DNA from 2 places in the Kitasatospora sp. NPDC033851 genome. Region 2 is predicted to be linked to the other one. Evidence: riboswitches for the same ligand, from Rfam matches in the RefSeq annotation. Region 2 holds a riboswitch; the other holds the start of a gene.
What was found. Region 2 has a riboswitch for glycine ahead of gcvP (aminomethyl-transferring glycine dehydrogenase). Riboswitches for the same ligand answer to the same signal wherever they lie in the genome.
Positions count from the first base shown of each region.

Region 1 (14,648 bases), on a different contig from region 2:
GCCGATCACGTCGGCCGCTCGCCAGGCGTCCCGGGAGTCCTCGATGGTGCAGCAGCCGCGCGCGCCGGTGCGGAAGGACTGCGGGTTGGCGGAGAGCGCCAGGTGGACGCCGGTCACCTCGTGCCCCGCTTCGACGGCGCGGGCGGCGGCGACGGCGGAGTCGACTCCGCCGGACATCGCCGCGAGCACGCGCAGACGGCCAGTGGACGGAGTGGTCGGGGCACCCGGGAAGTCAGTCATGATGCCAATAAGCGTACGGGTTGAACCGACTGTTCCCCGAGCCGATATCGGCGCCCCCTCGGCGCACCCTCGGCGCCGCATCAGCCCCGTGTCAGCGCCGCACCGATGCCAGCCCGGCGTTGCGCGCCCGCTGGACGACCGGGCCGATGGCTTCCGCGATCGCCGTGACGTCCTCCGGCACCGAGGTGTGCCCGAGCGAGAACCGCAGCGAGGCACGGGCCAGCAGCGGGTCGACGCCCATCGCGAGCAGGACGTGGCTGGGCTGCGGCACCCCGGCCGTGCAGGCGGAGCCGGTGGAGCACTCGATCCCCGCCGCGTCGAGCAGCATCAGCAGGGCGTCGCCCTCGCAGCCGGGGAAGGAGAAGTGCGCGTTGGCGGGCAGTCGGCCCTCGGCGGCCGGGTCGCCGTTGAGGACGGCGTCCGGCACGGCGGCCAGGACGGAGGCCACCAGTTCGTCGCGCAGCGTGCCGAGGGCCACCGCGTGCTCCTCGCGGTGCTCCACGGCCCATGTCGCGGCGGCCGCGAAGCCGGCGGCGCCGGGGGCGTCCAGGGTGCCGGAGCGTACGTCGCGTTCCTGGCCTCCGCCGTGCAGCAGCGGTACGGGTGCGGCGCCCCGGGAGAGCAGCAGCGCGCCGATGCCGAACGGGCCGCCGATCTTGTGACCGGTGACGGTGAGCGCGGTGAGCCCCGACTCGGCGAAGGAGACCGGGACCTGACCGAGCGCCTGCACCGCGTCGGCGTGCATCGGGATGCCGTACTCGGCGGCGACGGCGGCGAGTTCGTGTACCGGCTGGATGGTGCCGACCTCGTTGTTGGCCCACATCACGGTGACCAGGGCGACCGACGAGGGGTCGTGTTCGATCGCGGCGCGCAGCGCCTCGGGGTGCACCCGGCCCAGGGGGTCCACCGGCAGGTACTCGACGCAGGCGCCCTCGTGTTCGGAGAGCCAGTGCACCGCGTCCAGCACCGCGTGGTGCTCGACCGGGCTGCACAGCACCCGGGTGCGGGCCGGGTCGGCGTCCCGGCGGGCCCAGTAGAGGCCCTTGACCGCCAGGTTGTCGGACTCGGTGCCGCCGCCGGTGAGCACGATCTCGCTGGGGCGGGCGCCGAGCGAATCGGCCAGCGACTCGCGGGCCTCCTCGACCACCCGGCGGGCTCGGCGGCCGGCCGCGTGCAGGGACGAGGCGTTGCCGACCACCCCCAGGTGCGCCGTCATCGCGGCGATCGCCTCGGGCAGCATCGGCGTGGTCGCCGCATGGTCCAGGTATGGCATAACCATCCGATTGTAGAGGGCTGTACGGGGCGGCCCTCCAGGCCTGCGCATCGATCCGGCCATCGCGCGTACGGGCCGATACCCGACCGCACCCGAACAACCGGGCACCCACCGCTGGTCTGTACCAATTCCGGACGGCGGCGTCCGGCACTGGTTTGTACCACTACGCCCCCCAGCGGTTAGCCTGACGCACACTTCCAAGCCGGATCCACAGGGGGCGCCATGACGCAGTCGGTCGACCGCGCGCTGACCCTGCTCGGCGCGCTCGGTGAGGCACCGCTCTCCCTCGACCAGGCCGCGAGCACCCTCGGGGTGCACAAGTCCACCGCGCTGCGGCTGCTGCGCACCCTGGAGGAGCACGGCTTCGCCCGGCGCCAGCCCGACCTGCGCTACCGGCTCGGCGGCCGGGTGCTCTCGCTGGCCCACCGGGCCCTGGAGGACTTCGACGTCCGGCAGGTCGCCGCGCCGTACCTGGCCGCGCTCAACGCCCGCAGCGGGTTCACCGTCCGGCTCGCGGTGCTGCACGACGGCGAGGTGCTGTACCTGGACGAGGTGGCCGGGCCGTCGGCCGCCGGGCCGTCCCGGATCGGGCGCCGCGCCCCGGTGACCGGTACGGCGGTCGGCCGGGTGCTGCTGGCCGGGCTGCCCGCGGACGGGCCGTGCGAGGAGGCCGAGCTGGCGGCGGTGCGCCGCCGGGGCTGGGCGGCGGAGTCCGCCGAGCACCGGGAGCCGGTGACCTGTGTGGCCGCGCCGGTCGCGGGCAGCGGCGGGCGGACGGTCGCGGCCTGCGCGCTGAGCGCCCCGGCCGGCGAGGTGCCGCCGGCCGAACTGGCCCGGATGGTGCCGGAGCTGCTCTGCACGGCCGAGGCGATCTCGCTCGCGTACGGCGGCTCGCCTACTCCTCGCTGGTGCGAGAACCGTTGCGGTGCCAGGCCCGCGGGGCGCGCCAGCCGTACCTCAGGGCGAGCATCCGCAGGCCGAAGGCGGTGAGCGCGGCGGCGGTGCCGGTGACGCCGGTGAGCCGGTCCGCGCCGATCAGCGCGGCGACCAGCGCGGCACCGACCAGGGCCGGTACGGCGTAGATCTCCCGGTCCCAGCGCAGCAGCGAGGGAATCTCCCCGGCCAGCACGTCGCGGATCACGCCGCCGCCGGCCGCGGTGACCATGCCGAGCGCGATCGCCGCGACCGCGCCGAGTCCGTAGTCGTGCGCCTTGGCGGTGCCGGTGACGCAGAACAGCCCGAGCCCGAGGGCGTCCAGGGTCTGCACCGCGCGGTTGATCCGCTCGACCTCGGGGTGCAGGAAGAACACCACGAGCGCGGCGACGAGCGGGGTCACGAAGTAGCCGAGGTTGGTGAAGGCGGCGACCGGGGTGGCCCCGATCACCAGGTCGCGCATCACCCCGCCGCCGAGGGCCGTGACCTCGGCCAGCACACAGATCCCGAAGATGTCCATGTTCTTGCGGACGGCGAGCAGGCCCCCGGAGAGGGCGAAGACGAAGATGCCGACGAGGTCCAGCGACTGCTGCACGTCGGAGGGGAAGATCTGCGAGGTCACCGTCCCCTTTGTACCTGATGGGCCGGGATGCCCCCGCACCGGTGACGAAATCCGCCCGCCCCGATCGGCCGGGGCGGGCGGACTTCGTCGTCGGTGGCTCAGGCCTGCTCGGAGCCCGCGTCCGCGGCGCCCGACGGCGTGTTCTCGGGGCTGCGCCTTAGTTCCCCTCGCCGTTCTCGGGGCTGCGCCTTAGCTCCCCTCGCCGTTCTCGGGGCTGCGCCTTAGCTCCCCTCGCCGTTCTCGGGGAAGTGGCAGGCCACCTGGTGCCCGGTCTTCAGCGCCGTCAGCGGCGGCTCCTGGGTGGAGCAGATGTCCTGGGCCTTCCAGCAGCGGGTGCGGAAGCGGCAGCCGCTGGGCGGGTTGATCGGGGAGGGGACGTCGCCGGTGAGCAGGATCCGGTCGCGGCCGCCGCGCTGGCGGCGGCGCGGGTCGGGGACGGGCACGGCGGACATCAGCGCGTTGGTGTACGGGTGCATCGGGGTGCGGTAGAGCGAGTCCCGGTCGGCGATCTCGACGACCTTGCCGAGGTACATCACCGCGACCCGGTCCGAGACGTGCCGGACCACCGAGAGGTCGTGCGCGATGATCAGGTAGGTCAGGCCGAGCTCCTTCTGGAGGTCGTCCAGCAGGTTGACCACCTGGGCCTGGATCGACACGTCCAGCGCCGAGACCGGCTCGTCCGCGATGATCATCTTCGGCCGCAGCGCGAGTGCCCGGGCGATGCCGATGCGCTGGCGCTGGCCGCCGGAGAACTCGTGCGGGTAGCGGTTGTAGTGCTCGGGGCTGAGGCCGCACAGCTCCAGCAGTTCCTGGACGGCCTTCTTGAGCCCGCCCTCGGGCACCGCGTTCTGCAGCTTGAACGGCGCGCCGACGATGGTGCCGACGGTGTGCCGGGGGTTCAGCGAGGAGTACGGGTCCTGGAAGATCATCTGGATGTCGCGGCGCAGCGGCCGCATCGCCCCGACGCTCAGGTGGGTGATGTCGGTGCCCTCGAACTCGATCGTCCCGCCGGTCGGTTCGTCGAGCCGGGTGACCAGTCGGCCCATGGTCGACTTGCCGCAGCCGGACTCGCCGACGACACCGAGCGTCTCGCCGGCGTTGACGGTGAAGTCGATGCCGTCGACGGCCCGGACCGCGCCGGTCTGGCGCCGCATCAGCCCGCTGCGGATCGGGAAGTGCCGGGTCAGGCCGGTCACCTTCAGCAGCGGCTCGCGGTCGGGTGCGGGTGCCGGTGCGGGGATCGAGGCCGCCTGGGTGTCCGTCATCGGTTCTCTCCAGAAAGGTGGTACGAGGCCGGGCTCACAGCCGGGGCGCGATCTCTTCGGCGAAGATGCGGTGCCGCTCGTCGGCCGGCAGGTGGCAGGCCGCGAAGTGCCCGGGTACGGCCTCGGCCAGCACCGGGAGCTCGCTGGTGGAGCGTCCCTCGGTCAGGGCGGCGTACGGGCAGCGCGGGTGGAAGGCGCAGCCCGTCGGCACGTTGATCAGGCTGGGCGGGGTGCCCTTGACCGGGACGAGCCGGTCCTGCAGTTCCCGGTCCAGGCGCGGCATCGAGCCCAGCAGGCCCCAGGTGTAGGGGTGTTCGGGCGCGTCGAAGAGGGTCTCGGCCGGTCCGCGCTCGACGCACTTGCCGCCGTACATGACCAGGATGTCGTCGGCCAGTTCGGCGACCACTCCGAGGTCGTGGGTGATGATGATGACGGCGGAGCCGAACTCGTCCTGGAGGTCGCGGATGAGGTCCAGGATCTGCGCCTGGACGGTGACGTCCAGGGCGGTGGTGGGCTCGTCGGCGATCAGCAGCGAGGGGTCGTTGACCAGGGACATGGCGATCATCGCGCGCTGGCGCATGCCGCCGGAGAACTGGTGCGGGTAGTCGTCGATCCGGCGGTCGGGCTGCGGGATGCCGACCCGGTCGAGCATCTCGATCGCGCGGGCCCGGGCCTGCTTCTTGTTCGCCTCGGGGTGGTGGACCCGGTAGGCCTCGACGATCTGCTGCCCCACCGTGTAGTAGGGGTGCATCGCGGTCAGCGGGTCCTGGAAGATCATCGCCATTTCGCGGCCGCGCAGTTGGCGCACCCGGTCCGGGCCGGCGGCGATCAGGTCCTCGCCGTTGAGCCGGATCTCGCCGCTGATCCGGGCCCGCTTGGAGCGGTGCAGGCCCATGATGCCGAGCGAGGTGACGGACTTCCCGGAGCCGGACTCGCCGACGATGCCGAGGGTGCGGCCCTTGTGCAGGTCGAAGCTGACCCCGTCCACCGAGCGGACCAGGCCGTCGTCGGTGTCGAAGTGGATCCGCAGGTCGCGCACGGAGAGGAAGGGGTCACCGGTCGGGGCCTGCGCAGTGGCTTCCGTGGTCTTCTGGAGCTCGGTCACGAGAGCCTCACCCGGGGGTCGACGAGGGCGTACAGGAGGTCGACCACGAGGTTGCAGGCGACGATGAAGAAGGCGGCGAGCAGGGTGACGCCGAGGATCTTGGGCAGGTCGTTGTCGGAGATCGCCTGGACGGCGAACTGGCCGACGCCCTGGAGCGAGAAGACCTGCTCGGTGATCAGCGCACCGCCGAGCAGCAGCCCGAGGTCCATGCCGAAGATGGTGACGATCGGGGTGAGCGCGGCGCGCAGCCCGTGCCGGGTGACGACCTTGCGCTCGACCAGGCCCTTGGCCCGGGCGGTGCGGATGTAGTCCTCGCTCATGGTCTCCAGCATTCCGGCGCGGGTGAGCCGGGCGTAGAGCGCGGAGTAGAGGAAGGCCAGCGAGATCCAGGGGAGGATCAGGTTGCGGGCCCACATCAGCGGGTTGTCGGTGAAGTCGACGTACTGCAGGTTGTCCAGGATCGGCCACTCGTAGCTGAACAGCGTGAGCAGCAGCGCGCCGGTGAAGAAGACCGGCAGCGAGACGCCGGCGAGGGCGATGCCCATGGAGAGCCGGTCGAAGATCGACTTCGGCTTGAGGGCGGAGACGACGCCGGTGGCGACGCCGGAGACCAGCCAGAGCACGGCCGCGCCGGCGGCCAGCGAGATGGTGACCGGGATCCGCTTGGACAGCTCGGGCCAGACCTCCAGGTGGTTCTTGAAGGAGTAGCCGAAGCAGGGCACGTGGCAGGTGGCCGGCTCCGGCCCGAACTTGTACTCGGCGCCGCTGACCAGGCCCCTGAGGAAGTCCCAGTACTGGGCGTACAGCGGCTTGTCGAGGCCGAGGTTCTGCTTGACTGCGGCGATCGCCTCGGGTGAGGGGTTCTTCCCGATGTACTGGGCGGCCAGCTGGTCGGCCGTTTCGCCGGCGACGCGCGGGAGCAGGAAGAAGATCGCGAAGGTGACCGCGCTGACGACCAGCAGCAGCAGCACCGCCGAGAAGATCCTGCGGATGATGTAGGCAAACACAGTTGGGCGGCTCCGGCGGCCCGCCGTCGTCCGGGGTCTTCCGGACGACGGCGGGCGCCGCTGCCTTCACCTGCCTTCAGGGATGCGGAGCCAGGCTCTTACTTGGTGGTGCCGATGTTCAGGGAGTCGTACTCACCCGAGAACGCCGGGTTGGAGGCCATGTTGGTGGCGTTGTCCGGGCGGTACAGGAAGACCTTGAAGTAGGTCAGCGGGACGATGACCGCCTGGTCCATGACCTTCTTGTCGATGTCGCCGTAGATCTTCTCGCGGGCGGCCTTGTCCGGGTTGACGGCGGCGTCGTCGATCAGCTGGTTGACCGCCGGGTCGTTCAGCTGGGACAGGTTGCTGTTGCCGGAGGCCTTGATCGCGCGGCCGTCGACGATCTGCTGCAGGAAGCCGTAGCCGGTCGGCCAGTCGGCACCCCACTGCATCATCATCAGGCCGATGTTGTGGTCCTGGGTGAACTGCGGGGCACCGGCGCTGTCGGTCAGGTACTTGCCCTGCGGGTACTGCTGGATCTCGGCGTTGATGCCGACCTTCTTCAGCGCGGCCTGGATCGAGGTCGCGGCGGCGACCTCGGTGGCGCGCTCGGTGCGGGCGGAGATGACGGTGTTGATGCTGTCCTTGCCGCAGGCCTTCAGGGCGTCCTTGGCCTTGGCCTCGTCACCCTTGTTGTCCTTGGTCTCGAACTGGTTGAAGTCCTGGTGGCCCGGGATGTCCGGCGGGAGCACCGTGTTGGCGATCTGGCCGCGGATCGGGCCGCCCTCGGCGGTCTGCACCGAGACCTTGTCGATCGCGAACTGGACGGCCTTGCGGCAGTCGACGTTGTCGAACGGCGCGACCTTGGAGTTGATCGCCAGGTAGACCAGGCGGCCGCCGTAGGCGTTGTCGGTGCTGGCCTTGAGCTTCGGGTTCTGCAGGATCTGCGCCTGGGTCTGCGGGTCGACGCCGCCACCCACCAGGTCGACCTGGGCGTTGCCGGCCAGCAGGTCCTTGTCGATGGTGGCCTGGTCGATGTTCATCTTGAGCTGGATCTTGTCCGGCAGCTGCTTCCGGATCGGGTCCGTGCTCTTGTCCCAGTTGGTGTTCGGCACCAGGGTGGCCTGCTTGCCGTCCTCGTAGGACTCGAACTTGAAGGAGCCCGAGGACACGATGTGCTTGACGTAGTCGGCACCGGTGTCCTTGGCCTGCGGGACCGGCGCGGTCTGCGGGGCGCTCACCAGGTAGTCGAAGTCCGCGAACGGGTGCTTCAGGTGGAAGACGATCGTGCTGTCGTCCGGCGTCTCGATCGACTTCAGGTCGCCGGTCTTGTCCTTGTACGGACCCGCGTACGGCGTGTCGTTGTCGACCAGCAGGTCGTGGAAGTAGGTCGGGCCGTTGGAGTTCACGTCCGGCGCGAAGTTGGAGCGCTCGACGGCGTACTTGACGTCCTTCGAGCTGATCGCGGTGCCGTCGTCGTACTTCAGGCCCGCACGCAGCTTGTACGTCCAGGTCAGGCCGTCCGCGCTGGGCTGGCCCATCGACTCGGCGAGGTCCGGGACGAGCTTGTTGCCCTCCTCGCCGGCGGCCGGGTTGAACGTGGTCAGCGGACGGGCGTACAGGCGCGAGAAGTTGTAGATGTACGCGTAGTACGTGTTGCCCGGGTCGAGCGAGTCCGGGGTGCCCTTCATCTCGAAGGTGACCGTCCCGCCCTTCTTGTCCGAGGCGTTGACGATGTTCTTGGTGGCCGCGTTGGCTCCGCCGCCGCCCGAGGCGGAGGACGAGGAGGACGAGTCGCCGCTCTTCGACGAGCTGGAACAGCCGGTGACAACCAGGACCGCGGCGGCAGCCGCCGCGGTCAGGGCGACGGTACGGGACCTACGCATGGGTGAGATCAACCCCTTGAGGATGTGGAAAAGGTGGAGGGTCCTGACGCAGGGTCAGTTGCTCTTGGGATCGAGGGCGTCGCGCAGCCCGTCGCCGAGCAGGTTGAAGGCGAGCACGGTAAGGAAGATCGCCACACCGGGGACCACCATGTACTGGGGGTCCACCTGGTAGTACCGGATCGCGTCCTGGAGCATCCCGCCCCAGGAGGCCTGCGGAGGCTGGATGCCGACACCGAGGAAGCTCAGCCCGGCCTCGAAGAGGATGTTGGTCGGGATCAGCAGGGTCGAGTAGACCAGGATCGGACCGACCAGGTTGGGCAGCAGCTCCTTGAACAGGATGAACGGGCCCCGGGCGCCCAGGCTGCGGGCCGCGTGGACGAACTCCCGCTCGCGCAGCGAGAGGGTCTGGCCGCGCACGATCCGGCCCATGTAGGGCCAGTTGAAGAAGCCGATCACGAAGATCAGCACCAGGATGTGCAGCGGCAGGCCGTGCAGGCCGAACGCACCGCCCTGCAGCGAGGTCGAGATCGCGATCGCGAAGAGCAGCAGCGGGAACGCCAGGAAAACGTCCATCACACGGCTGATCAGGGTGTCCACCCAGCCGCCGTAGTAGCCGGCCATGATGCCGAGCACGGTGCCGATGGTGTTGGACAGCACGGTCGCGCCGAAGGCGACCAGCAGGGAGACCCAGGAGCCCTCGATCACGCGGGTCAGCAGGTCGCGGCCCTGCAGCGGGTCGACGCCGAGCGGGTGGGACCCGCTCATGCCGCCCCAGTCGCCGAGCGGCAGGCCGCCGAGGTCGGCGTCCAGCAGGTCCTGGTGGAGGGCGTCCGGGTCGAGCCCGAACATCGACTCGATCGGCTTGGCCAGCACGGCGAGCAGGATCAGCAGGATCACCACGACGCCGCCGGCGACGGCGGCCTTGTCCCGCTTGAAGCGGGTCCAGGCGATCTGGCCGAGGGAGCGGCCCTCGATCTTCTTGGCCGGGCTCGCGGCGGCGGGTGCCTCCGGCTCGTTCCCGGCGGTTGTGACGGATGCGGTCATGGTCAGTTGGTCCCCTCGCCGACGGTGGCCGGCCCACGGGTGCCGGGCGCCGGCTTCGGCGGTGCGGCTGCGGACGTGCGGAGGTGCGTAGAAGCGGGTGGGCGCGGCAGTGCGTCGTGCACAGGCACTGCCACCACGCGGGATGGGCGTCGCGTGGTCGAACGGGTCGGCGTGCGCGCTCACCTTTGTGGGGTTCCAGTACGCGCGGTGCGTTGCGCAGAACTCTCTGCCATCCGAACTGGCTTACGCCAGACCTGACAACCGACAGATGCCCAACTGTGATCTGCAGGCATGCATCTCCCGGGCCTTCGGCATATCCCTCTTCACACGTCTGTAACATGCATGTCAAGATGGCCGGACGGCGCAATTCGGAAATTCGTCCGGAAAGCATCGAAGCCGACTTGACGGACAATCAAGTCGGCTTCGGCTTCGGCCTCACGGCCCGGGATTTACGGCGGGAACGGGCCCTGAAGGACCGGGTTCGGCAGGACCGGGTTCGGCAATCAGCGCCCGGGGTAGCCGGGCCACGGCCGCTGCGGCTGTTGGGGCTGGGGCTGCTGCTGCCAGCCCTGCGCGGGCGGCTGCGTGCCGTAGGCCCATCCCGGCGTCGGCTGCCCCGACATCGACTGCCCCGGGTACGCGGGCGGCGGCACCGGCGGGTACGGACCGGTCGCCGGGCGGCCGGCCTCCCGGTCGAAGAACGGCCGCGCGTTGGCGCGCATCCACAGCGCCACCGGGTCGTACTCGTCCGACATCGCCACCGTGGACACCGCGAGCCCCTCCGGGGCCACCGCGATCGCCCGCTGCATCAGCGCGCGCACCGCCTCCACCGCGGGCGGCGAACTCTCGTACAGGTCCAGGCCGATCGCCAGGTACGGCTCCCCCACCGCCGGCTGCACCCACGCCCGGCGCAGCGCCCGGACCGCGCGCACCTCGCCGGCCTGCCGCTCCAGCAGCGCGAAGAACGGCTGGGCGTTGACCTGCGGCTCGCTCAGCTTCAGCGGACCGGCCGGCAGCCGGTCCAGGCCCGCGGCGACCCGCCGCAGGTCGGCCCAGGGCACGCCGACGCCGCCGCCGGGCGCGTGCGGGTTCAGCCACAGGCCCCAGCGGGTGCGGTACAGCGAGCCGGCGATCTCCCGGCCGGAGACGACCTCGTGGGCCCGCCCCCAGCCGGAGGCGGCCAGCTGCTCGGGCGAGGTGACGGCCGGCGCGTAGCCGTGGCCGCTGATCTCCATGTTCCCGTACTGCGCGTCAGGACTGCCCGGCGTGCCGTGCCAGAGCAGCATCCAGACCCGGCCGTCCGCCAGCGCGTGCAGCAGGCGCTCGTACGCGTCGTAGCGCTCCGGCGCGACCTCGCGCAGGGCGTGCTCCAACACGCCGGGATCCGCTCCCGGGCGCCCGGCCGGTGCCTGGCCCCAGGGCCCCGGCACCCCGCCCGCTCCCGTTCCCGCACTCATGCGCCCACCTCGCCGCGCCTCTTTCCTCGAACCACCGGCCGTCGGCCGTCTGCACGCACCCTATGGCGCGGCACCGGCCACCGCCACGGCGACGTGCCTTGGATACGAACCCCGCTCACACCCGCGTGTAGAAAGGCATGACCCGGGTGAGCAGCCACTCGACCACCGGGTCGTCGGCGAGGTCGAGCAGTACGAGGTGGACGCCGCCCGGCAGCGGCGCGGTTCCCAGCGCTCGGCCGAGCGCGTCGTTCACCGCGGCCGGGTCGGCCGGGGCCGCCGGATCCAACTGGACGCCCACGAACATCACGGTCGGCTCGCCCTCGATGCTGGCCAGCGCCCGGCGGGCGGTCAACACCCCGGGAAGGGCCGACAGTTCGGCCCGGCAGGCGGCCAGGAAGTGCTCCGGGTCCTCGCCCGGCACCGGCTCGCGCAGCGCCACCCGGCCGCCGGTAGGCGCCGCCGGGTCCTCGGCGGCCTCCCACCGGTCCTGGCGCGGACCGCGGCGCAGCTCGGCCACGCCCTGCGGCGGCACCGGGATGCCCACCGCCGCGTCCGGGTTCACCGCGATGCCCACGCCCAGCGGCAGCCCGCGGGCGAACTCCCAGACCGGCGCGATCGCGAAGGCCATCCCCGGCGCCTGCTGCAGGAACACCTCCTGCGAGGAGAACACCGGTACGTACGGGTCGCCGCCCAGTTCGATGGTCGGCAGGTCCAGCGACTGCCCCTGCGGGTCGGCCCCGCCGGGCAGCGGCACCCACACCTGGCTGCGGGCCAGCACCTCGATCACCCGCGGCGTCGCGCCCGGGTCGCCCAGGGCCGCGGTCAGCACCTGCTCCAGCTCGTTGGCCGGCCACGTGCCGCCCGCCGGCGCCCCCTCCGGGCCGCCCCACCCCTGCTGCTGCTCCACCGGGTACCCCATGCGCCGCCGATTCCGCCCTCTGCCGGTCGGCCGCCCTCTGCTGCGCCGACGCGGAGCAGTCTAGGGCTCGTGTTCGCCTCTGTGTCGTGTGACCGGCTCCCCCCTAGTCGTGTGACCGGCTCCCCTCTCACCGTGTGACCGGGTCCCCTCTCCCTTCCTCGTCCGGGACGTGCCATGATGTGCGCGTCCGACGGCATGCGCCGCGGGCCCCACAACTCCATACCGGCCGCTCGAACCCGCGCGGGAGAGCCCGGAGTGCCGCACCAGTGAGTGAGTGGCACAGCCGGCGCCGAAGGAGCAAGTCCTCCCCGGAATCTCTCAGGCCCCCCTACCGCACGGGTTAGGCACATCTGGAAAGCGGCGCGCGGCCCTGTCGCGCGCCCACCCACGGTGCAAGCCGCCATGCTGTCCTGGATGCTGGAAACAGCTGCGGGCCGGCGGGCGGTGAAGCTCTCAGGTTCGACGACAGATGGGGAGACCCACGCCGCCGCATGCCCGCGCGCAGGGTCGGCCCCCGAGAGGGTCCGGTCCGGCGCGTGCACCCATGAGTGCCCCGACCGAGGAGTTCCTGGCCATGTCGTCCCTCCGCCTGACCGCGCTCGACGCGCTGCACCGCGCCCTCGGCGCGACCATGACCGACTTCGCCGGCTGGGACATGCCGCTGCGCTACGGCAGCGAGCGCGAGGAGCACCTCGCCGTCCGCACCAAGGCCGGCCTGTTCGACCTCTCCCACATGGGCGAGATCACCGTCACCGGTCCGCAGGCCGGCGAGATGCTGGACCACGCGCTGGTCGGCTTCGTCTCCGCGCTGGGTGAGCTGCGCGCCCGCTACACCATGATCTGCGCCGAGGACGGCGGCATCCTGGACGACCTGATCGTCTACCGCCTGCGCGAGGACGCCTTCCTGGTCGTCGCCAACGCCTCGAACGCCCAGCTGGTCCTCGACGAGCTGATCGCCCGCGCCAAGGGCTTCGACGCCGTCGTCACCGACGACCGCGACACCTACGCGCTGATCGCCGTCCAGGGCCCGGAGTCCACCGCGATCCTGGCCGAGACCACCGACGCCGACCTGCCCGGCCTCAAGTACTACGCGATCCTCCCGGCCCACGTGGCCGGCCGCGAGGTGCTGCTGGCCCGCACCGGCTACACCGGCGAGGACGGCTTCGAGATCTTCTGCCACCCGGTCGACGCCGAGGAGATCTGGCAGGCGCTGACCGCCGCCGGCGAGGGCCGCGGCCTGGTCGCGTGCGGCCTTTCCTGCCGCGACACGCTGCGCCTGGAGGCGGGCATGCCGCTGTACGGGCACGAGCTGTCCACCGACCTCACCCCGTTCGACGCCGGCCTGGGCCGCGTCGTCCGCTTCGACAAGACCACCAACGAGGGCGCCTTCGTCGGCCGCAAGGCGCTGGAGCAGGCCGCCGCCGCGGCCGAGGCCAACCCGCCTCGGGTGCTGGTCGGCCTGCTCTCCGAGGGCAAGCGCGTCCCGCGCGCCGAGTACACCGTGGTCTCCGCCGACGGCGCCCCGATCGGCCGGATCACCTCCGGCGCGCCGTCCCCGACGCTGGGACAGCCGATCGCGATGGCCTACGTCGACGCGGCCCACGCCGCCCCCGGCACCACCGTCGCGGTGGACGTGCGCGGCAAGCACGAGCCGGTCCGGGTCGTGGCGCTGCCGTTCTACAAGCGCGCCCGCTGAGCGCCCGCCGAGCGCCCCGCCGACACCCGCCTTTCCCCATACCCGCACGTCGAAGCCGTCCACGCGGCGGCCCGCTTCGCCGTACCCGCTTCCCATCCTGGAGAATGACGCCATGAGCAACCCCCAGCACCTGCAGTACACCAAGGAGCACGAGTGGCTCACCGCCGCTGAGGACGGTGTCTCCACCATCGGCATCACCAAGCACGCCGCCGACGCGCTCGGTGACATCGTCTACGTGCAGCTGCCGGCCGTCGGCGACGCCGTGACCGCCGGCGAGACCTGTGGCGAGCTGGAGTCCACCAAGTCGGTCAGCGACCTGTACTCCCCGGTGACCGGCGAGGTCGTCGAGGTCAACCAGGACGTCCTGGACGACAACGGCCTGGTCAACAGCGCCCCCTTCGAGGGTGGCTGGCTGTTCAAGGTGCGCGTGGAGTCCACCGACGAGCTGCTCAGCGCGGACGAGTACGACGCGCTCACCCACAGCAGCTGACCCGCTCGTGATCGGGCGGGCCGCAGCACGGCGGCCCGCCCTCCCCCGCCGTCCCTCCGCTCTCCTCCCCGGGAAGACCACACCATGACGGTTCTCAACCAGTCCCTGCACGCCCTCGACCCGGAGATCGCCGCCGCGGTCGACGCCGAGCTGCACCGCCAGCAGACCACCCTGGAGATGATCGCCTCCGAGAACTTCGCCCCGGTGGCGGTCATGGAGGCCCAGGGCTCGGTGCTCACCAACAAGTACGCCGAGGGCTACCCCGGCCGTCGCTACTACGGCGGCTGCGAGCACGTCGACGTGGTCGAGCAGATCGCGATCGACCGCATCAAGGCCCTGTTCGGCGCCGAGCACGCCAACGTGCAGCCGCACTCGGGCGCGCAGGCCAACGCCGCCGCGATGTTCGCGCTGATCCAGCCGGGCGACACCATCCTGGGCCTGGACCTGGCCCACGGCGGTCACCTGACCCACGGCATGAAGATCAACTTCTCCGGCAAGCTCTACAACGTGGTCGCGTACCACGTCGACGAGAAGACCGGCCAGGTCGACATGGCCGAGGTCGAGCGCCTCGCCAAGGAGCACCAGCCGAAGCTGATCATCGCCGGCTGGTCCGCCTACCCGCGCCAGCTGGACTTCGCCGAGTTCCGCCGGGTCGCCGACGAGGTCGGCGCGCTGCTCATGGTGGACATGGCGCACTTCGCCGGCCTGGTGGCCGCCGGGCTGCACCCGAAC
Region 1 covers NZ_JBVIRL010000002.1:140,138-154,785, forward strand. The annotation lists gene mnmA (tRNA 2-thiouridine(34) synthase MnmA) at 1-240, opposite strand, end outside; gene ACZ51D_RS03840 (cysteine desulfurase family protein) at 332-1,513, opposite strand; gene ACZ51D_RS03845 (IclR family transcriptional regulator) at 1,736-2,503, shown strand; gene ACZ51D_RS03850 (trimeric intracellular cation channel family protein) at 2,409-3,068, opposite strand; gene ACZ51D_RS03855 (ABC transporter ATP-binding protein) at 3,290-4,333, opposite strand; gene ACZ51D_RS03860 (ABC transporter ATP-binding protein) at 4,368-5,438, opposite strand; gene ACZ51D_RS03865 (ABC transporter permease) at 5,435-6,445, opposite strand; gene ACZ51D_RS03870 (ABC transporter substrate-binding protein) at 6,544-8,310, opposite strand; gene ACZ51D_RS03875 (ABC transporter permease) at 8,365-9,354, opposite strand; gene ACZ51D_RS03880 (enhanced serine sensitivity protein SseB C-terminal domain-containing protein) at 9,858-10,811, opposite strand; gene ACZ51D_RS03885 (enhanced serine sensitivity protein SseB C-terminal domain-containing protein) at 10,927-11,730, opposite strand; glycine riboswitch at 11,962-12,074, shown strand; gene gcvT (glycine cleavage system aminomethyltransferase GcvT) at 12,305-13,426, shown strand; gene gcvH (glycine cleavage system protein GcvH) at 13,539-13,916, shown strand; gene glyA (serine hydroxymethyltransferase) at 14,001-14,648, shown strand, end outside.
Region 1: it holds a riboswitch for glycine, as region 2 does, so the genes downstream of both, gcvT (glycine cleavage system aminomethyltransferase GcvT) here and gcvP (aminomethyl-transferring glycine dehydrogenase) in region 2, are expected to answer to the same signal.

Region 2 (14,648 bases):
GACGTCCTGCTGCTCAAGATCGTGAAGCGGCTGCTCGACGCGGGGGTCTCGCTGCAGAACATCCGGGTGGCCGTCGCCCATCTGCAGGCCGCCGAGCAGGCCGACCTCGCCGGGATGACGCTGATGTGCGACGGCGCGACGGTGTACGAGTGCACCACGCCGCAGCAGGTGGTGGATCTGCTGAAGGGCGGTCAGGGGGTCTTCGGCATCGCGGTGGGAGCGGTCTGGCAGGAGCTGGAGCGCACCCTCGGGCGGCTGCACGCGGAGCGTACGGACACCGGCGAGACCCTGGTCGGGCAGGACCCGGCCGACGAGCTGGCCCAGCGGCGCAACCGGGCGGTCTGAGCAACGAGTCGACGAGGCCGCGGGCCCGGACGGGGAACCGTTCGGACCCGCGGCCTCGTCGTGTTGCCTGGCGAAACGATCGAGGGAGGGCCTGTGGGAGTCGGCACCGGTATAGCGGGACTGCTGCGGCGCAGGGCCGGACTGCTGCGGACACGGCTGGGGCAGCGGAAGACCCAGCGCAGGGTGTTCCAGGTCGGGACGGTGCTCTGCTCGCTGGCGCTGGCACCGAGCGCCTGGGTGTGGCTCTCGGCGGGTGACCGGGTGGGAACGGTGGAGAGCGCTCCCTCGGCGCCGGTCGCGGTGGTCTTCGGCGCCGGACTCGACCAGGGCAAGCCCTCGCCGTACCTGGAGCACCGGCTGGTCGCGGCGGTGGACCTGTACCGGGAGGGCAAGGTGCAGGCGATCCTGGTGACCGGGGACAACGGGCGGATCGAGTACGACGAGCCCGACGCGATGTTCACGTACCTGACCGAGCACGGCGTGCCGGCCGAGCGGGTGGTCCGGGACTACGCGGGCTTCGACACCTGGGACTCCTGCACCCGGGCGCACCGGATCTTCGGCGTGGACCGGGCCGTGCTGGTCAGCCAGGACTTCCACGTCCGGCGGGCGCTGGCGCTGTGTGAGGCGGCGGGCATCCGCTCGTACGCCGTCGGGGTGCCGGAGCTGCATGACGAGACCTGGCTGTACGGCGGGGTGCGGGAGGTGGCCGGGGCGGGCAAGGCGGCGGTCAACGCCTGGCTGCGGCCGGACCCGGTGTTCCTCGGGCCCCAGGAGGACGGCATTCCGAAGGCGCTCGCGGACGCGGCGAAGAAGCAGCCGTAGGCGTCCGACCGCGCCGGGCGTCCGGCCGGGTTCGTACGCACTGTCGGACCCGTACGCGATGATCTGCGGGTGCGATCACTGCCGAGCATCATCCACCTCGACATGGACGCCTTCTTCGCGGCGGTGGAGCAGGCGGCCAAGCCGAGCCTGCGCGGCAAGCCGGTGGTCGTCGGCGGGCTGGGCGGTCGCGGGGTGGTGTCCACGGCCTCGTACGAGGCGCGGAAGTTCGGGGTGCACTCGGCGATGCCGATGGCGCAGGCGCGTCGTCTCTGCCCCAACGCGGCGTTCCTGTCGGGTCGTTTCGAGGCCTACCGGCAGGTCAGCGAGATCGTGATGGGCCTGCTGCGGGAACTGTCGCCGCTGGTACAGCCGCTCAGCCTGGACGAGGCCTTCGTGGACCTGGAGGCCGGTCCGTACGGCCCGGTGCTGGCCGAGGCGGACCACGACACCGGCGAGCGGCTGGTGCTCGCGCTGGCGGAGGACCTGCGGTCGGACATCCAGCGGCTCACCGGGCTGACCGGCTCGGTGGGGGCGGCCGGGTCCAAACTGATGGCCAAGATTGCCTCCGAGCAGGCCAAGCCGGACGGCCTGGTGCTGATCGAACCCGGGCAGGAACGGGCGGTGCTCGGGCCGATGCCCGTACGGGCGCTGCCCGGGATCGGGCCGGCCACCGAGCAGGTGCTGCGGCGGGCCGGGCTGAGCACGGTGGCCGACCTCGCGGAGGCGGGCGAGGCGGAGCTGGTCCAGCTGCTCGGGCGGGCGCACGGGGCCGGGATCCACCACATGTCGATAGGGCTGGACGAGCGGCCGGTGGTGGCCGACCAGGACGCCAAGTCCGTCTCGGTGGAGGACACCTACGAGGTGGACCTGGCCGACCGGGACCGGGTGCTGCGCGAGGTGGAGGCGCTGGCCGCCCGGTGCGTGCGGCGGCTGCGGGCGGCCGGGCGCTCGGGGCGGACGGTGGTGCTCAAGGTCCGGCGGTTCGACTTCTCGACGCTGACCCGCTCGGAAACGCTCGGCGGGCCCACGGACGACGAGGCGGTGATCACCGCGACCGCGCGCCGGCTGGCCGAGCAGGTGGACATCACGGGCGGGGTCAGGCTGCTCGGCGTGGGCGTCGCCCAACTCGCCGACTACACCCAGGAGGACCTGTTCGCACAGGCCCTGCGCGAGGAGGCGGCGGAACACGCGGAGGCGGCGGCCGAGACCGAGGAGGCCGAGGAGGAGCCGGAGGCCGTCGTGATGCGGCGGTGGATGCCCGGACAGGACGTCCGGCACGCGGAGTTCGGGCCGGGCTGGGTGCAGGGCAGCGGCGTCGGGAGGGTCACCGTGCGGTTCGAGACGCCGTGGAGCGAGCCGGGGCGGGTGCGGACCTTCGCGGTGGACGACCCGGCGCTCGAGCCGACCCGGCCGCTGCCGCTGCGCCGGGGCGAGGACACCGAACCGGACCGGGACGGCGGTGCAGCCGAGCGGGACTGAGACACGAAAACGGCCCCACCCGGTGGGGGAGTACCGGGTGGGGCCGCATCACCGTGCCGGACCCCGTGCGTTCGTGATGCCCTCGCGACGTACGGAGACCGGGGCCCCGCGCCCTGTCCCTGAGCGCGGGGGCCGGACGCCTCGTCAGGCGTCGGTCTTCACCAGCTTGTCGCTGGAGTCCTGCTGGGCCGAGTCGCCGACGACGGTCAGCGGAGCGGCCGGCTTGACGGTGCGGATCAGGAACGGGACGACACCGGCGATGATGCAGACCACGGCCGCGGTCCAGAACGCGTGCTTGTACGCGTCCAGGGTGGGCAGCAGCAGCGGGATCTGCGGCGGCAGCTTCATGACGTCGCCGGTCAGGATGGCGGCCATGACGGCGGTGCCGATCGCGCCACCGACGGTGCGCAGCACCGAGTTCATGCCGTTGGCGATGCCGCTCTGCTCGGCCGGGACGGCGCCGTTGATGTAGGCCGGCATCGCGGCGAACGCGAGGCCGACGCCGAGGCCGAAGATCGCCGAGGCGGTGTAGATGTCGCCCTCGTGGCTGTGCCGCAGGGCCAGGTAGGCCATCGCGATGGCGCCGAGGACGCCACCGAGGACCAGCGGCATGCGCGGGCCGCGGCGGGCGATCAGCAGCGCGCCGAGCGGGGCGGCCACCATGGAGCCGATCGCGGACGGCAGCAGCATGACACCGGCGTGCAGGACGGTGGCGGTGAAGCCGTAGTGGGTCAGCTTCTCCGGGGTCTGGGCGAAGTTGCTGATGACCATGAAGGAGCCGTACATGCCGAAGCCGATGAGCAGGCCCGCCAGGTTGGTGAAGGCCACGGCCGGACGGGACATCATCTTCATGTCGACCAGCGGGTGCGCGACCTTGGTCTCGATGATGCCCCAGACCAGGGCGACGACGGCGGCGACGGCGAACAGGCCGAGGGTCTTGGTGGAGGTCCAACCCCAGTGGTTGCCCTGGCTGACCGCGACCAGCAGCGCGGAGAGCCAGCCCGCCAGGGTGATCGCGCCGAGCGGGTCGGCGCCGCCCTCCTTGTCGGTGACCGGGTCGGACGGGACCCGGAAGGCGACCAGGGCGACCGCGATCAGGCCGAAGACCAGGCCCATCCAGAAGATCGACTTGTAGCTCCAGTGCTCCAGCAGGAGACCGGTGGCGACCAGGCCGAGGCCGGAGCCGACGCCCATCGAGGCGCTGATGGCGGCGACGCCGCCGGTCACCTTCTGCTTGGGCAGCTCGTCGCGGACGATGCTGATCGCCAGCGGCATGACGCCACCGCCGGCGCCCTGCAGGACGCGGGCGACGACCAGCCAGGTGAAGGAGTGGGTGCTGACTGCCAGTGCCGAACCGGCGACCAGGCCCGCCAGCGAGATCAGCAGCATCGGCTTACGGCCCCGGAGGTCGCCGAAGCGGCCCAGGAGGGGAGTCAGCACGGCGGCGGAGAGCAGGTTGGCGGTCATCAGCCAGGTGACGCTGGAGGCCGAGACGCTCAGTTCCTTGGCCAGCGAGGGCAGGATCGGGACGACCGCGGTCTGCACCACACTGAACGACAGCATCGCCAGGATGAGGGCCGGCAGGACCCGGGCGCTGCTCTGCTTCTCGGCCGCGATGGTGGGCTGGGGTGCCTCACTCACGGTTGCTTCCTCCCGTACATAGTGAATGAACTGAAGTAACCATGCAGGGAGATACTTCAGAGTGTCAAATATCGAGCGGTTAAGCTTTGGCAAAGGGGAAGGCCCCGACCTCGGATGGTCGGGGCCCTGCTGGGGATCGCGGGTCAGACGAGCGGGCGCATCCCGGTGGCGCGGGAGGCGTCGGGGGTCGGGGTGACGGCGTCCTGGGGCGTGGTGGGGTCGTGGACCTCGACGTGTTCGCGGCGGAGTTCTTCCCGGATCACTTCCTCGTCGGTGTAGCGCTCGACGACCAGGCGGACGCGCTCGATGGGGGCGAGGTACTTGCGGACCGCCGGGCGCTCCTCACGGAGAGTGACTTCCTCGATGGCTTCGGCGATCTCCTTCTCGGTGAGGACGGCGCGCTCGGCCTCACCGACCGGGATCCGCTCGACCCGGATGCGCTCGCGGACCACCGGGACGCGGCGCTCGACCTGCTCGGTCGTCACGTACTTGCGCAGCTTCGCGGTGCCCACGTTGTGCCACTCGGTGGTGACCTCCAGACGCTCCTCGCGGCAGGTGATCTCGATCGGGTTGCCGGGAGCGGAGGAGTCGGCCCCCGAGCCGCGTGCGTGGGTGGTCGCCGCCGGCATCGGGTGCAGCTTGGGTTCCGTGATGGGCGCCGGGGAAGCCGTGGCGGGAGCAGGGGTGCTGAGGGTCCGCATGTTGCTCTCCATGGCGGTTACGGCGGTGGTCGCGCTGGTGCTCTCGGGCTCGGGGGAGTGGAAGGCGTGCGGCTTGGCGGCGACCGCGGCGGCGGCGGGGGTGGCGCCGAAGTCGAGGTCGGACTGCGCGGCGTGGCCGCCGTCCTCGCCGCCCGGGTGGTCCTCCGCTCGGGTGTCGAGGCCGTAGTAGCGGTAGAGCTGGAGCTCCTGGGAGGGGGACAGGTGCTGGCCCACGCCGAAGTCGGGGGACTCCTTGACCAGCGACTTGTCGTACGGCACCCGGAGCTCGTCGCCGGAGAACTCGCTCGTGGTGAGCGGGACGAAGGCGTCCCGGCCGAAGATGCCGGTCCGGACGGCGGCCCACTCGGGCTGGCCGGTGGCGTCGTCCAGGTACACCTCGTCGACCGTGCCGATCTTGTCTCCGTTGCGGTCGACCGCCTTGTGGCCGATGAGGTCCCGGGGGTCGATGTCGGTCTGCACTCTTTCCTCCAGTGCGCTGAGCCTGCGGAACTCCCACAGGAAGTCGGCCGGAGTACCCGTGCCGTCCGCCACTTCACACCAAATGCCATGAATCGGACGGGCGCGACCGGGGTGCGCCGGACGGGCTGCGGGCTGAGCCGTCCGGGGGACGCGCGTAGACCCGGGGTGACCCGAAGCACCCGTGATCCGACGGCCTCCCGCTGGTACCCTGGGCGGCGACCGCAGAGCCCGCTCGGGAGAGTCTCCGACCGCGAAAAGCGCTGGTCGGGGCGCCGAAGGAGCAACTCCTCCCCGGAATCTCTCAGGCATCCGTACCGTGTGGGGTAGGTCACTCTGGAAAGCAGGGCAGGAGTCTCGGCACAGAAGCCGGCGACCACCACCCTCACCGACGGTGCAAGCCGACGGAGCGCCCACAGCGCACCGTGCGGGCGAAGCTCTCAGGTCCCGATGACAGAGGGGGAGGCCTGTCGGGTCCGCCCGCCATGGCTCATTCGCTGTCCGCAGCGGGGAAGGCCGGTCGGCGCGCGTACCCCCGCCGGTCCGTGACCAGGAGGCCTCGACCACCATGAACGCCCAGCCGAACGCGGGACGCCCCACCAGCGCCTCGACCCTCACCGAGCTTGAGCTGGCCAGCCCCTTCGAGAACCGCCACATCGGCCCCGACGCCGCCGCGCAGGAGAAGATGCTGGCGTCCGTCGGCTACGGCTCGCTGGACGAGCTCGCCGCCACCGCCGTGCCCGAGGCGATCCGCTCCATCACCGCCCTGGACCTGCCCGCCGGCCGGACCGAGGCCCAGGTCCTCGCCGAGCTGCGCGAGCTGGCCGGCCACAACCGGGTGCTCCAGCCGATGATCGGCCTGGGCTACTACGGCACCTTCACCCCGCCGGTGATCCTGCGCAACGTCATGGAGAACCCGGCCTGGTACACCGCCTACACCCCGTACCAGCCGGAGATCTCGCAGGGCCGCCTGGAGGCGCTGCTCAACTTCCAGACCGTGGTCTCCGACCTGACCGGCCTGCCGACCTCCGGCTCCTCGCTGCTGGACGAGGGCACCGCGGCCGCCGAGGCGATGGCACTGGCCCGCCGCGTCACCAAGGTCAAGGGTGGCGTGTTCCTGGTCGACGCCGAGACCCTGCCGCAGACCATCGCGGTGATCGAGACCCGCGCGGTGCCGACCGGTGTCGAGGTCGTCGTCGCCGACCTGTCCGAGGGCATCCCGGCCGAGATCGCCGAGCGCGGTGTCTTCGGCGTGCTGCTGCAGTACCCGGGCGCCACCGGTGTGGTCCGCGACCTCGCCCCGGTGATCGAGCAGGCGCACGGCCTGGGCGCGATCGTCGCCGTCGCCGCCGACCTGCTGGCGCTGACCCTGCTCAAGTCCCCCGGCTCGCTGGGCGCCGACATCGCCTGCGGCACCTCGCAGCGCTTCGGCGTGCCGATGGGCTTCGGCGGCCCGCACGCCGGCTACCTCTCGGTGCGCGCCGAGTACGCCCGCTCGCTGCCCGGCCGCCTGGTCGGCGTGTCCGTCGACTCCGACGGCAACCGCGCCTACCGCCTCGCGCTGCAGACCCGCGAGCAGCACATCCGCCGCGAGAAGGCCACCAGCAACATCTGCACCGCCCAGGTGCTGCTCGCCGTGATGGCCTCCATGTACGCCGTCTACCACGGCCCGGACGGCCTGGCCGACATCGCCCGCCGCACCCACCGCTACGCCGCCGCCCTCGCCGAGGGCCTGCGGGCCGGCGGCGTCGAGCTGCTGCACGGCGAGTTCTTCGACACCGTCACCGCCGTCGTCCCGGGCCGCGCCGCCGAGATCGCCGCCGCCGCCCGCGCCAACGGCATCAACGTCCACCAGGACGGCGCGGACCGGATCTCCGTCTCCGCCGACGAGACCACCACCCGCGAGCACCTGGCCGGCGTCTGGGCCGCGTTCGGCGTCGAGGCGGTCGAGGTGGCCGAGGGCGCCGAGGCGCTGCCGGCCGCGCTCCTGCGCGACGACGAGTACCTGACCCACCCGGTCTTCCACAGCCACCGCTCGGAGACCGCCATGCTGCGCTACCTGCGCCGCCTGTCGGACCGGGACTACGCGCTGGACCGGGGCATGATCCCGCTGGGCTCCTGCACCATGAAGCTCAACGCGACCACCGAGATGGAGGCCGTGACCTGGCCGGAGTTCGGCCAGCTCCACCCCTTCGCGCCGATCGACCAGGCCCAGGGCTACCTGACCCTGATCCGCCAGCTGGAGCAGCAACTGGTCGAGGTGACCGGCTACGACGCCGTGTCGATCCAGCCGAACGCGGGCTCGCAGGGCGAGCTGGCCGGCCTGCTGGCCGTCCGCGCCTACCACCACGGCAACGGCGACACCCAGCGCGACGTCTGCCTGATCCCGTCCTCCGCGCACGGCACCAACGCGGCCTCCGCGGTGATGGCCGGCATGCGCGTGGTCGTGGTGAAGACCCTGGTCGACGGCGACGTGGACGTCGAGGACCTGAAGGCCAAGATCGAGCAGCACCGCGACAACCTGTCGGTGCTGATGGTCACCTACCCGTCGACCCACGGCGTGTACGAGACCCAGATCACCGAGATCTGCGCGATGGTGCACGAGGCCGGCGGCCAGGTGTACGTGGACGGCGCCAACCTGAACGCCCTGGTCGGCCTCGCCAAGCCGGGCAAGTTCGGCGCGGACGTCTCGCACCTGAACCTGCACAAGACCTTCTGCATCCCGCACGGCGGTGGCGGCCCGGGCGTCGGCCCGGTCGCGGTGCGCGCCCACCTGGCGCCGTACCTGCCGAACCACCCGCTGCAGTCGGAGGCCGGCCCGGCCACCGGTGTCGGCCCGATCTCGGCCGCGCCGTGGGGCTCGGCGGCGATCCTGCCGATCTCCTGGGCGTACGTCCGGCTGATGGGCGGCGAGGGCCTCAAGCGCGCGACGCAGGTCGCGGTGCTGAACGCCAACTACATCGCCAAGCGCCTCGCGCCGCACTTCCCGGTGCTCTACACCGGCCCGGGCGGGCTGGTCGCGCACGAGTGCATCATCGACCTGCGCCCGCTGACCAAGGAGACGGGCGTGACGGTGGACGACATCGCCAAGCGCCTGATCGACTACGGCTTCCACGCGCCGACGATGTCCTTCCCGGTGGCCGGCACGCTGATGATCGAGCCGACCGAGTCCGAGGACCTGCACGAGATCGACCGGTTCTGCGACGCGATGATCGAGATCCGGGCCGAGATCGACAAGGTCGGCTCGGGCGAGTGGGCCGCCGACGACAACCCGCTGCGCAACGCCCCGCACACCGCCGCCGAGCTGGCCGGCGACTGGGCGCACGGCTACTCGCGGCAGGACGCGGTCTTCCCGGCGGGCGTGAACCCGGCGGACAAGTACTGGCCGCCGGTGAGCCGGATCGACGGCGCGTACGGCGACCGCAACCTGGTCTGCTCCTGCCCGCCGCTGGACGAGTACGGCGTCTGACGGAGCCGGGCGCCACGGCGTCCGGACGAACGGCAGGGCCCCGGCGGAACTCTCCGCCGGGGCCCTGCCCGTACTGCCTCGAGTCGGTGTCCGGGCCGGCCGTACGGTCGGGACCGCGGTGCGGTCGCGCCCGGCGTACGGCCGGGGACCGGGTGGTCAGGCCGCGTGGGCGACGGGTCGGCGCGGCGCGATCACCCGGCCGTCCGGCAGCAGCTCTCCGGTGTCCTCGAACAGGACGACGCCGTTGCAGAGCAGGCTCCAGCCCTGCTCCGGGTGGCAGGCCACCGACACGGCCGCTTCGCGGTCTTCGGACTCGGCCGATGGGCACTCAGGACGGTGCTGGCACATACGCGTACCCTCGCTTCGCTCTGCGATCCTCCCCGTGGTGCGGTCGCCGGAGGTCGTGCCGTCCGGAGGCCGCCGCGGTAGTCGGATCCTGTCCGCACGCCGACCAGGTGTTGACCGGCGCTCAAGTGGGTAGGACAGGTGGTCCTTCCACGCTGGTTCCCAGTGTCGGCATCCGCGGACGTGCGCGCAGCGATTTCGTGACATGCGCCACAACTCCCGGGCAGAGATCACCCGTTCAGGTGGGGGCAGGGGGAAATCGCGCACCGGTGGGTCAGGCGGTGGATGGCCCGATCAGGCCATGGGGGATGGCCCGTTCAGGTGGTCGCCGTTCGGGTGACGCACCCGGGCCCGGGTGCGCGGGCACGACGGAGGGCCGCCGGGCGGTGGTCCGGCGGCCCGTGCGGATACGGGTGGTTCAGGAGGAGCCGAGGAGCAGCGGCCTGGCGAGCGGGGCCCGGGCGAGCAGCGGCAGCAGTTCGGCGGCCGGGTAGGCGCGGTGGGCGGTGACGCCGAGCGGGGCCGGGGCGAGCGGGATCAGCAGGTCGGCGGCCGGGCCGGTGTCGGGGCTGTGCAGCCAGAGCGCCGTCGCGTACTGGCCTGGGAAGGTCAGCAGTCTGGGCTGTTGGCGGATCCGGGAGTTCTGGGCGAGCTGCCAGGCCTCGCGCAGCGCCCGGACCGTCGAGTCGAGGTACGGGCCGGCGGTGAAGTGGGAGAAGGTGTGGCCCTCGACGGCCTGCACCACCTCGGCGGCGGCGGCCACGTCGGCGCCGTCCTTGATCAGGAAGCGCCACCCGGTGCGGCGGGCGGCGGGGAGATCGGGGTGCGGGCCGTGCAGGACATGGACCGCGAGCGGATGGGCGGGGATCAGGGGGCCGGCCGGATGGCGCAGTGCTGCGGCGGCGGGCTGGCGCAGCGCGGTCTCCGAGTCGAGTGCGCCCAGGACGGCACGCAGGGCGCTCGGCGGGGGCTGGGGGGTCTGCAGAGTCATGGCGGGGTCCGCCTCTCCAGGTGAGATCGGCGTGCGAGTGCGGCATACCGGCATGGCGTGGCGCGTCATCGGTGACGGGGGCCGGGCCGTGTCCGGTTGTGCAGGATCGCGGTGCCGGCGCGGTCGCCGCCGTCGACGAGGGCTTCGCGGTGGGAGCGGACCGGCCGGAGCGCTGTGCGAATTTTCATCGAACAGATGCGCAGGGTGATCTGTTTATCACGGGCGGTGGCGCCGAGCAAGTCTGCAGATAGTCTGAATTACCGTCAGTTTCCTTGCATTGCAAGCCAGTACAAGCATTCGGGTATCGATCTTCGAGGTGGGCATGATGCTTGCACGGTCGGTCGGCCGGGTGGCTCAACGGGGTGTCTCAGGAGGAGGGGACCGTGGGCGAGAAGGTCGTGGCGACTCGGGCGGATCTGGCGGACCGACAGCTCTACCGGCGAAAGCTCCAGGCCTGTCAGGAGGCGCTGGGGCGGATGCTGCGGGAGGACCGTTTCGACCGGCCGCGGGCGGTGATGGGGCTGGAGATCGAGCTCAACCTGGCCGACGAGCAGGGCCTGCCGGCCATGAACAACGCCCAGGTGCTCAGCGAAATCGGCTCCAGCGACTTCCAGACCGAGCTGGGCAAGTTCAACATCGAGGTCAACATCACGCCGCACCGGCTCTGCGGGCACGTCTTCGAGGAACTGCGGGAGGAGCTCGACATCGGGCTGCGCTACGCCGACCGGCGGGCCGCCGAAGCGGGCGCCCGGATCGTCATGGTGGGCATCCTGCCGACCCTCGAGCACGCCCACACCGGCCTCGACGCGATGAGCCACAACCAGCGGTACACCCTGCTCAGCGACCAGATACTGGCCGCGCGCGGGGAGGAGATCGCGCTCGACATCGAGGGCGTCGAGCACCTCCAGCTGGAGTCCATCACCATGGTCGCCGAGGCCGCCGCGACCTCGCTGCAACTGCACCTCCAGGTGACCCCCGAGCGCTTCTCCTCGGTGTGGAACGCCGCCCAGGCGCTCTGCGGGCCACAGCTCGCGCTGGGCGCGAACTCCCCCTTCCTGTTCGGGCGGGAGCTGTGGCGGGAGACCCGTCCGGTGCTCTTCCAGCAGGCCTGCGACACCCGTTCGGCCGAGCTCAAGGCGCAAGGCGTGCGCCCGATCACCTGGTTCGGCGAGCGCTGGGTGGACTCGGCGTACGACCTCTTCGAGGAGAACCTGCGCTACTTCCCCGCCCTGCTGCCGATCTGCGACGACGAGGACCCGCTGAAGGTCCTGGCCACCGGCGGCGCGCCCAAGCTCGCCGAGATGCGGCTGCACAACGGCACCATCTACCGCTGGAACCGGCCGATCTACGACGTCTCGGGCGGGGTGGCGCACCTGCGGGTGGAGAACCGGGCGCTGCCGGCCGGGCCGACGGTGGCCGACACACTGGCCAACGCCGCCTTCTACTACGGGCTGGTGCGGGTGCTCGCCGAGCAGCCCCGGCCGGTCTGGACCCGGCTGCCGTTCGAGCGGGCGGACGAGAACTTCCGGCAGGGCGCCCGGTACGGCATCGACGCGGTGTTCCAGTGGCCGCGCCCCGGACGGGCCGGACGCGGCGGCGGGCTGCAGACGGTGTCCGCCGTCGACCTGGTGCTCGGCGAGCTGCTGCCGATGGCCTACCAGGGCCTCGACGAGTGGGGCGTGGAGCCCGCCGACCGGGACCGCTACCTGGGCATCATCGAGCAGCGCTGCCTGCGCCGCACCAACGGCGCGGCCTGGCAGAGCGCGACCTTCCACCGACTGCGCGAGCAGTACGGGATGGACCGGCCGGCGGCGCTCGCGGCGATGACCCGGCGCTACGCCGAGCACATGCGCGGCGGGGAGCCGGTGCACACCTGGCCGGTGGGTTAGCCGGTACGCACCTGGCCGGTGGGTCGGCCGGTGTGTACCCCGGTCGGCCGGTACGCACCTGGCCGGCCGGCTGACCGGGCCGCTGTGTCAGGATGATCGCTCCGGCGGTCGGCCGACGGCCGGAGCGACCGCCCGTCCGCTGGAGCCCCCGTGACCACCGTCCCGACCGCGCCGGAGACCGAGCAGCCCACCCGCCGGCTGCTCGGGGCGGAGCTGCTGATCGTCCTCGGCCTCTCGCTCGGGGCCAGCGGGATCAGCGCGCTGATCAGCTTCGCCGGCTCGCTCACCGAACCGATCAAGCTCGGCCAGCAGGTCGCCACGCTGAACGGCTCGCGGGCGCCCGGGCGGCCCTGGCTGGACCTGGTGTGGCAGCTGTACTACATCGGGCGCGGCCTGATGCCGGTGGTACTGGTCGGCTACCTGCTGGTGCGCGAGGGCGCCGCGCTGCGGGTGCTGGGCTTCGACCTCGGGCAGAAGCTGCGCGACCTCGGCCGGGGCGCGGCCGTCGCGGCGGCGATCGGCGGGTCGGGGCTGGCGCTGTACCTGGCCTCGCAGGCGGCCGGGTACAACCTGACGGTCGCGCCCTCGGGGCTGCCGGACGTCTGGTGGCGGGTGCCGGTGCTGGTGCTGTCGGCCTGGCAGAACGCCATCCTCGAGGAGGTCGTCGTCCTCGGCTACCTGCTGCGCCGGGTCCGGCAGTTGGGGTGGTCCTGGCCGGCGGCGGTGGTGGCGAGCTCGGTGCTGCGCGGCTCGTACCACCTGTACCAGGGGGTCGGCGGGCTGATCGGCAACATGGTGATGGGGGCGGTGTTCTGCCTGCTGTACCGGCGCTGGGGGCGGGTGATGCCGCTGGTGGTGGCGCACGCGCTGATCGACACGGTGGCCTTCGTCGGGTACGCGCTGCTCGCCGGGCACGTCAGCTGGCTGCCGACCCCCTGAGCGCCTTGACGGGGAGGGCCTGGCCGCGCGGCGGTCGGGCGAGCAGCCGGTCGACGTGCCGGCGCTCCAGGCCCTGGCCGGGGTCGATCGGCAGCAGCAGGCGGTCGCGGCGCCAGAGCGATTTGCGGACCAGCCGGGAGGGGATGACGTCGTCCACCCAGGCGAACGGGCGGCCTCCGGCGTAGCGCAGCAGCGGGGCCCACTTGGCGGCGGAGAACAGCTCCATCAGCGGGACGTGCGGGTCGTCGGGCTGCGGGACGTAGCCGCTGAGGCGGACCACCGGGAGCGGGTCCAGGCCGATCGCCGGGGCGATGTGGGTGTTGGCGTGCTCCTCCCAGGTGGTGGCCCAGACCAGTTCGTACGTCCCGGCGAGCTCGCGCAGCCAGTCGCCGTGCCGGGCGGACAGCAGGACGGCGTAGCCGAGCAGGGTGTGGGTGTCGAATCCGGCGTCCGGATGCGGGCAGACCGGGTTCAGGACGCCGTCGACGTCCAGGAACAGCAGTGGCTTCGGCACCGGTGGCCCCCCAGAGCGGTCGTGATTCCTACCTGTCCGGACGTACCACCTGTCCCGTTGGTTGCCCACCGGTGGGCGCACGAGGGGCGCACGGGGCGCTCACGACGTGGGCACGGGCTCGGTGGCGGGCACCGGTGCGTCGGTGGTGCTCCGGCGGCTCAGCCGGCGCACCTGCGGCTCCAGCAGGACCGCCGCGCTGAGCACCAGGCAGGCGACGGCGCAGGTCCAGAGCGCGCCACCCAGGCCGAGCGCCACGGCGGCCGGGCCGGCCAGCGCGGTGCCGACCGGGGCGAGCGAGTAGGAGCCGAGCTCGTCGTACGCGGAGACCCGGGAGAACATCTCGGCTGGGATCTCCTGGCGGAGCGCGACCATCCAGTTGACGCCGAAGACGGTGACGCCGACGCCGGAGAGGAACATCGCGGCGATCAGCAGCGGCAGCGGTGCGGCGGCGGCGAGGGCCAGCGCGGGCACGCCGAACAGGAACACCCCCCAGTTGCCGACCAGCAGGATCCGGCGGGGCCGCCAGCGCGCCATCAGCAGGCCGGTGGCCACCAGGCCGACGCCGTAGGCGGACATCGCCAGGCCCCAGGCGCCCGCGCCGCCGAGCCGCTCCTTGGCGATGGCCGGCCCGTACACCGACTCGACCGCGCCGATGCAGGCGACCAGGACGGAGAACTGGAGCACGATCACCCAGAGCCAGCGGCGGGAGGCGAACTCCCGCCAGCCCTCCCGCAGGTCGCGCAGCATGCTGGCGCCCGAGGGGGCGGGGGCCTGCTCCGGCTCCAGGAAGAAGCGCAGCGCGGCGGCGATCAGGAAGCAGAGGGCGTCCAGGGCGAGCACCCAGCCGGGGCCGACCACGGCGGTGAGTGCTCCGCCGAGGGCGGCGCCGCCGATCTGGGAGGCGTTCTGGCCCATCCGGAAGACCGAGAAGGCGCGGGCCGCCTGCTCCTGGGGGACGGCCTGCATGATCATGCCGCCGGAGGCGGGGGAGTAGAGCGCGTAGCCGGCGCCGCCGGCGGCGGAGAGCACCAGCAGC
Region 2 covers NZ_JBVIRL010000021.1:122,099-136,746, reverse strand. The annotation lists gene ACZ51D_RS32465 (MerR family transcriptional regulator) at 1-345, shown strand, start outside; gene ACZ51D_RS32460 (SanA/YdcF family protein) at 439-1,167, shown strand; gene ACZ51D_RS32455 (DNA polymerase IV) at 1,237-2,646, shown strand; gene ACZ51D_RS32450 (MFS transporter) at 2,791-4,287, opposite strand; gene ACZ51D_RS32445 (PRC and DUF2382 domain-containing protein) at 4,431-5,540, opposite strand; glycine riboswitch at 5,692-5,795, shown strand; glycine riboswitch at 5,797-5,929, shown strand; gene gcvP (aminomethyl-transferring glycine dehydrogenase) at 6,034-8,934, shown strand; gene ACZ51D_RS32435 (DUF5999 family protein) at 9,091-9,282, opposite strand; gene ACZ51D_RS32430 (hypothetical protein) at 9,698-10,270, opposite strand; gene ACZ51D_RS32425 (glutamate-cysteine ligase family protein) at 10,654-12,159, shown strand; gene ACZ51D_RS32420 (CPBP family intramembrane glutamic endopeptidase) at 12,310-13,098, shown strand; gene ACZ51D_RS32415 (HAD domain-containing protein) at 13,076-13,612, opposite strand; gene ACZ51D_RS32410 (MFS transporter) at 13,712-14,648, opposite strand, start outside.